2 regions of the Caulobacter sp. RL271 genome follow, and region 1 is predicted to be linked to the other one. Evidence: riboswitches for the same ligand, from Rfam matches in the RefSeq annotation. Region 1 holds a riboswitch; the other holds the start of a gene.

What was found. A riboswitch is a leader RNA that binds a small molecule or an ion and turns the genes downstream of it on or off. The one in region 1 is predicted to bind cobalamin.
Region 2: linked by a shared signal. The riboswitch ahead of MZV50_RS13460 (TonB-dependent receptor plug domain-containing protein) and the one ahead of cobW (cobalamin biosynthesis protein CobW) in region 1 are both predicted to bind cobalamin.

What each region holds. Positions count from the first base shown of each region.
Region 1 is NZ_CP096040.1:2,232,792-2,236,287, forward strand. Features, by position in the region: gene MZV50_RS10850 (acyltransferase family protein) at 1-992, shown strand, start outside; gene MZV50_RS10855 (histidine-type phosphatase) at 995-2,221, shown strand; cobalamin riboswitch at 2,275-2,463, shown strand; gene cobW (cobalamin biosynthesis protein CobW) at 2,570-3,496, shown strand, end outside.
Region 2 is NZ_CP096040.1:2,861,657-2,865,152, reverse strand. Features, by position in the region: gene MZV50_RS13470 (IS481 family transposase) at 1-591, shown strand, start outside; gene cobU (bifunctional adenosylcobinamide kinase/adenosylcobinamide-phosphate guanylyltransferase) at 622-1,140, opposite strand; cobalamin riboswitch at 1,177-1,364, shown strand; gene MZV50_RS13460 (TonB-dependent receptor plug domain-containing protein) at 1,514-3,463, shown strand; gene cobD (threonine-phosphate decarboxylase CobD) at 3,468-3,496, shown strand, end outside.

The DNA of each region.
Region 1 (3,496 bases):
GGTTCGGGTTCACGGCGGCGGACGCGGTGTTTCCGTCGTTCCTGTTCGCGGTCGGCTGCTCGATGGCCTTCGCCTTCTCGCGGGCGATCCCGTTGGGCGAGTTCGCGGCCAAGGTGCTGCGGCGCGGGGCGCTGATCTTCTTGCTGGGTTTCCTGATGTACTGGTTCCCGTTCGTCCACAAGGTCGACGGGCACTGGGTCGGCAACCCGCTCTCAGAGACGCGGGTGTTGGGCGTGCTGCAGCGGATCGCGATCTGCTACGTGCTGGCCGCCTTCGCCGTTCGGTGGCTGTCGCCACGCTGGATCGTCGTGCTGTCGGCCGTGCTGCTGCTGGGCTACTGGGCGATCCTGATGGCCTTCGGCGATCCGGCCGCGCCGCTGTCCAAGCTGGGCAACGCCGGCACCCATCTGGACCTGTTGCTGATCGGCCAGAACCATCTCTATCGCAAGGATGGCGGCTTCGATCCCGAAGGCCTGCTGGGCGCGCTGCCGGCGACGGTCAACGTCCTGGCCGGCTACCTGGCAGCGCGCGTCCTGAAAGAGAATGTCGGCGACCGCAAGGCCGTGATCCGGATGGCCCTGGCCGGCGTCGTTCTGATCGCCGCCGCCCTGGCCTGGAACCCGGCGTTCCCGATCGCCAAGAAGCTGTGGACCGGCAGCTTCGTGCTGCTGACGGTCGGCATTGATCTGATCGTTCTGGCCGGGTTGACCGTGCTGCTCGAGGGCAAGTCGCCGAACCCGGCGACGCGCTTCTTCCAGGTGTTCGGCCTCAATCCACTGGTGATCTACCTGTTCTCGGAACTGTTCGTCGTCGTCCTGAACATGATCGAGGTCGCGCCGGGCATGGGCGTCTATGGCTGGATCGGGATCCATGTCTTCCAGGCCCTGACGCCGGGCGCGCTGGGCTCGCTGCTGTGCGCGATCGCCTACATGCTGGTCTGTTGGCTGCTGGGCTATGTCATGGACCGTCGCGGCATCGTGGTGAAGCTGTGAGCATGCGCTTGTCCATACGGCTCGCCGCTCTCGCGGCCGCCTTGCTGTCGGCGACGTCGGCGCTGGCCGCGCCCTCGGGCGATCGCCTGGAAAAGGTGGTCATCCTCAGCCGCCATGGCGTGCGCGCGGCGATGTCGACGCCCGAGCGGCTGGGCGAGGCTTCGGCCAGGCCGTGGCCGCGCTTCGATGTTCCGCCGGGGCACCTGACCGTACGGGGCGGCCGGATGGTCACGCTGATGGGCGACTACTATCGCCAGCTCTACGCGGCCGAAGGCCTGCTGAAGGCCGGTGACTGTGGCGCGGCCTATTACTGGGCCAACGTCACCCAGCGTACGATCGCCACCGGCGAAGCCTACGCCAAGGGGCTGATCCCGACTTGCGCCAACACCGTCCATACGGTGGGCGAGGGCAAGGACGATCCGATGTTCGAGCCGGTCAAGGCCGGCGTCGTCTCGCCCGACAAGGCCTTGGCCAAGGCCGCCGTGGCCGGCCGGGCCGGCGGCGATCTGACCGCCTGGAGCGCCAGTCACCGCCAGGAAGTCGAGCAACTGGACGCCTTCCTGATGCAGTGCGGCAAGGGGCCGTGCCCACCCGCGCCGGGCAAGCGCCGCGCGCTCGACGCCAAGCCCGGCTTCGTCGATGGCGAGGATCTGGTCAGCCTCTCGGGGCCCGAGGCGTTCGCGTCAGGCGTCACCGAGAGCCTGCTGATGGCCTGGGCCGACGGCGGCGACTTCGCGGGTCTGGGCTGGAAGGGCGTCGACGAGGACGCCCTGACCCGGACCTTCTTCCTGCACCAGGCCGAGTTCGACCTGCGCCTGCGCACGCCCTATGTGGCCCAGGCGCTGGCGGGGAATATCACGGGCCGGATTCTCGACTCCCTGGATGGCGGAAGCGCGCCGATCGGCCCTTCCGACGCCAAGGTCGTGGTGATCGCCGGTCATGACGGCACCCTGGCCACGGTCGGTGGGCTGCTGCGGCTGGAATGGACGCTGCCGGGCTATCAGCCCAACCAGATCCAGCCGGGCGCGGCCCTGGTGTTCGAGCGCTGGCTGCGAGCCGATGGCGTCCGGGTGATCCGGACGCGGTTCACCGGCCAGAGCCTTTCACAACTGCGCGCCGCCACGCCCCTGACCCTGGCCGCGCCGCCCTGGCTACCCCGGTGTTCATCCCTGGCTGCAGCACCGCCACGCCCGCCTTCGACTGTCCGGTCGCGCGCCTGCGCGAGGTGACCGCCGGGCGCTGAGCCGCCCTGGCGAGGCCTTGACCCCGCGGGCGGCGCGGCCTACGCCCTAGGTTCGAAGGCATGGGGGCCGCGAGGCCTCCGGGAATGCGGTGTGAAACCGCGGCTGCCCCCGCAACTGTGATCGTCCGTCGATCCTCACGGCTCAACGCCACTGGGACCTCGCGTCCTGGGAAGGCGCCGCGAGGGGAGGGCGTAAGCCAGGAGACCGGCCTTCGTGACCATGAAGCAGGCCGGGCGGGGTGCACCGGTGCGGTAGAGCACGACCCGCGCGGCCAGACGCAACGGGTCCGCGCGCCGTCACGTCCCCCGTCCGCCCCAGGCGGAGGCGAGGACGATGGCGAGAATTCCCACCACGGTGGTGACCGGCTTCCTGGGAGCGGGCAAGACCACCCTGATCCGGCATCTGCTGGAGAACGCCGGCGGCCGGCGTCTGGCCGTCGTGGTCAACGAGTTCGGCGACGTCGGCATCGACGGCGAGATCCTGCGCGGCTGCGGCGTCGAGGGCTGCGCGGACGACGACATTCTGGAACTGGCCAACGGCTGCATCTGCTGCACCGTCGCCGACGACTTCCTGCCGACGCTGCGAAAGCTGATCGACCGGCCCAATCCGCCCGAGCATATCCTGATCGAGACCTCGGGCCTGGCCCTGCCCAAGCCGCTGGTCAAGGCCTTCACCTGGCCGGAGGTGCGCACCCGCGCGACCGTCGATGGCGTGATCGCCATGATCGACGCCGACGCCGTGGCGGCCGGTCGCTTCGCCCATGACGAGGCCGCCTTGGCCAAGGCGCGCGAGGCCGATCCGACCCTTGATCACGACACCCCGCTGGAGGAGCTGTTCGAAGAACAGCTGGGCTGCGCCGATCTTGTCATCCTCAACAAGACCGACCTGATCGACGCTCAGACCCTGGCCCGGGTCGAGGCTTCGCTGGCCGAGCACCTGCGCCCGGGCGTCAAGGTGGTCCACGCCCGCCAGGGAGCGCTGGACCCGGCCGTGCTGCTGGGCCTGGGTGTCGCGGCCGAGGACGATCTCGACAGCCGCAAGTCGCACCATGAAGGCGAGGACGATCATGATCACGACGACTTCGACAGCTTCGTGGTGCGCGGCGGCGTCGTGGGTGACGTCGATGTCCTGACCGCGCGCCTGAAGGGGGCGCTGGAAGCCCACGACATCCTGCGCCTCAAGGGCGTGGTGGCGGTCCAGGGCAAGCCGGCCCGCCTGATCGTCCAGGCTGTCGGACCGCGCATCCAGACCTATTTCGAC
Region 2 (3,496 bases), 630 kb from region 1:
TACGGCCTGCCCTGGCGCATCCTGTGCGACAATGGCCCGCCCTGGGGTTCAGCCGGTCATGGCGAGCACTCCAGCTTCAGCGTCTGGCTGATGGATCTGGATATCGCCGTCTCTCACGGCCGCCCCTATCATCCCCAGACCCAGGGCAAGGACGAACGTTTCCATCGCACCCTGAACGCCGAGGCGCTCGACGCGCGAACCTTCAGGTCCCTTGCCCACGCCCAGAGCGCCTTCGACGCCTGGCGAACGGTCTACAACCTCAAGCGGCCTCACGAAGCCCTGGCCATGGACACCCCCGCCACCCGCTATCGCATGAGTCAAAGATCCATGCCCGACAGCATCCGCCCGCCAGAATACGAGCCCCAGGCCACCGTGCGGAAGATCAGCAGCAGCGGCCAGTTCGCCTTCAAGGGCCGCACCTTGCGGACATCCAAGGCCTTCGCCGGAAAGCAAATGGCCTTACGCGCCACCAACCAGGATGGCCTCTTCGACCTCTGCTACCGCCGTCACGTCGTGGCCCAGATCGACCTACGTCAGAGCAAAACCGTCCACCATGTCCCCGAACATGTGTCCACCTTGTCTCCGGTCTGAACACATGCGAGAGGGATTTCCGCTCACCCTTCACCCCTGTGGCTTCAGCCGCAGTGGCAATCCCGCCGCCACGAAATAGACCTCGTCGACCGCCTGGGCGAGCCGCTGGTGCAATCGTCCCGCCTCGTCGCGGAAACGGCGGCCCAGCGGCGTCTCGGGGACGAGTCCCAGGCCGACCTCGTTGCTGACCAGCCAGAGCCGGGCGGGGCAGGCCGCCGCCGCCGCGACCAGTTCGGTCGCCGCCGCCTCGACGTCGCGTTCGGCCAGCATCAGGTTCGACAGCCACAGGGTCAGACAGTCGACCACGGCGACCGCGTCGGCGGGCAGGGCGGTGATCGCGCCCGACAGGTCCAGCGGCGCCTCGATGGTGATCCACGATTCGCCTCGGTCGGCCCGGTGGCGGGCGATCCGCTCGGCCATCTCGTCGTCGAACGCCTGACCGGTCGCGATCAGGGTTGGGCGACCGCCAAACGCCACGTTTTCCGCGGCTTTCTGGGCGAAGGCGCTCTTGCCGGAACGGGCCCCGCCCAGCACCAGGGTCGATGTCATGGAAGCTCCACATTGACGGTGTGCGGCGCAGCATATAGGGCTGGCGGCGCGTCAGGCTCCTCGAAAGAGGATTAAAAGGGAACGAGGTTCAAGACCTCGGCTGCCCCCGCAACTGTAAGCGGCGAGCTCTCGCGTCACATGCCACTGGGGTCCAGACCCTGGGAAGGCGACGCCAAGAGCAACGACCCGCGAGCCAGGAGACCTGCCCGGCGTGGTCGTTCATCGCTTGGCCGGGGTGCGCCAAACGAACGGGGTCTCCCGAGAAACGACAGTCACAGGGCCGCGCCGCGGTCCGGGGCGTACGCGTGGCTTTTGCGGGCTTGCGAGTGCGTCGCGGATCAACGCGCGGGTCGTTTCGAAAAGGGGAAAGACCATGATCCGAGCGCTTATCAGCTCCACCGCTCTCGCTACCGTCCTGCTCGCCGGGGCCGCCCACGCAGACGACCAGAAGGCGCCCGAGGCCGACGTCGCCGGCAACACCGGCGCCAATGGCGTCGCCGAACTGGTGGTCACCGCCACCCGCACCGCCCAGCCGATCGAGAAGGTCGGGGCGTCGGTCACCGTCCTGACGCAAGGCGCCATCGAGGCCAGCCAGGCGGTTTCCATCGTCGAGCTCCTGGCCCAGACGCCGGGCGTCAGCTTCACCCGCAATGGCGGGCCGGGGACCTCGACCAGCCTGAACATCCGCGGCGCCGAGACCCAGCACACCGTGGTGCTGATCGATGGCGTCAAGCTGAACGACCCGTCCTCGACCCAGGGCGGCTTCAACAGCGGCAACCTGCTGGTCGGCGACATCTCGCGCATCGAGATCCTGCGCGGCGCCCAGTCGACCCTGTGGGGCAGCCAGGCCATCGGCGGCGTGGTCAACATCGTCACCGCCGATCCGACCGTTCCGTTCACGACCTCGGTCGACGTCGAAGGCGGCGCGCGCCAGACCGGCTATCTGCGCGCCGGCCTGGGCGGCGCCAGCGACAAGATCACCTGGCGGGTGGCCGGCGGCTTCTACTCGACCGACGGCTTCTCGGCCTGGAAGACCGGCAAGGAGACCGACGGCTACCAGAACCGAGGCCTGTCGGGTCGTCTGCGCTACACGTTCAGCGACGCGGTTTCGGCCGAGGTTCGCTCTGTCTATTCGAAGGGCAAGAACGACTTCGACACCTTCAACGGCGACAGCAGCGAATACGGCCGCACCGAGGAACTGGTCGTCTATACGGGCCTGAACTTCGCCCTGCTGGACGGCCGCTGGAACAACCGCGTCGGCTATGCCTACACCGACACGGACCGTGAGAACATCAACCCGCTGCGCCCGACCGTCCCGCAGACCTTCGACGCCGCCGGCAAGAACAAACGCTGGGAGTACCAGGGCGTGTTCGCGTTCACCGACGTGTTCAGCGCCACCTTCGGGGCCGAGAGCGAGAAGGCGCGCATGCGCACGCGCTCGCCGTCGACCTTCGACCCGAACCCGGTGTTCAAGACAGGCAAGGTCGGCGTCGACAGCGTCTATGGCCAGCTGCAGGCCGAGGTGGTCAAGGGTCTGACCCTGACCGCCGGCGTCCGCTACGAAGACCACGACACCTACGGTTCGCACACCCTGGGCCAGGCCTCGGCCGCCTGGGCGCTGAACGAAGGGAACACCGTGCTGCGCGCCAGCTTCGGCCAGGGCTTCCGCGCCCCGGGTCTCTACGAGCTCTACAGCGAATACGGCAACCTGGACCTGTCGCCCGAGAAGTTCGACAGCTGGGACGCCGGCGTCGAGCAACGCTTCTTCGGCGGCAAGGCTCGCGCCTCGGCCACCTGGTTCCAGCGCGAGGCCGACAACGAGATCCGCTTCTTCTCGTGCACCGGCGGCACCGATCCGCTGTGCGCGCCCGGCGGAACCCCGCGCTTCGGCTACTACAGCAACGTCCAGAAGACCAAGGCGCAAGGCGTCGAGCTGATCGGCGAGATCAAGCCGGTCGCGGGCCTGACGGTCACGGGCAACTACACCTACACCGACGCCCAGTCGGAGTCGGGCGCCAGCAAGGGCAAGCAGCTGACCCGTCGCCCCAAGAACATGGGCAATCTGTCGGCGGCCTATCGCTGGCCGGTGGGCCTGACCACCACGGTGGCGGCGCGCTACGTGGGCAAGACCTACAACAACGATCTCAACACCCAGGTGGTGAAGGATTATACGCTGGTCGACCTGCGGGCCGCCTACACGATCAACGAGACCTACGAGGTCTTCGGTCGCGTCGAGAACGCCTTCGACAAGGACTATCAGGCCATCCTGAACTACGGCACGCCCGGACGCGGGGCCTTCGTCGGCCTGCGGGCGCGCTTCTAGGCCGATGACGGCGTCGATTTCCACCATCGGCGC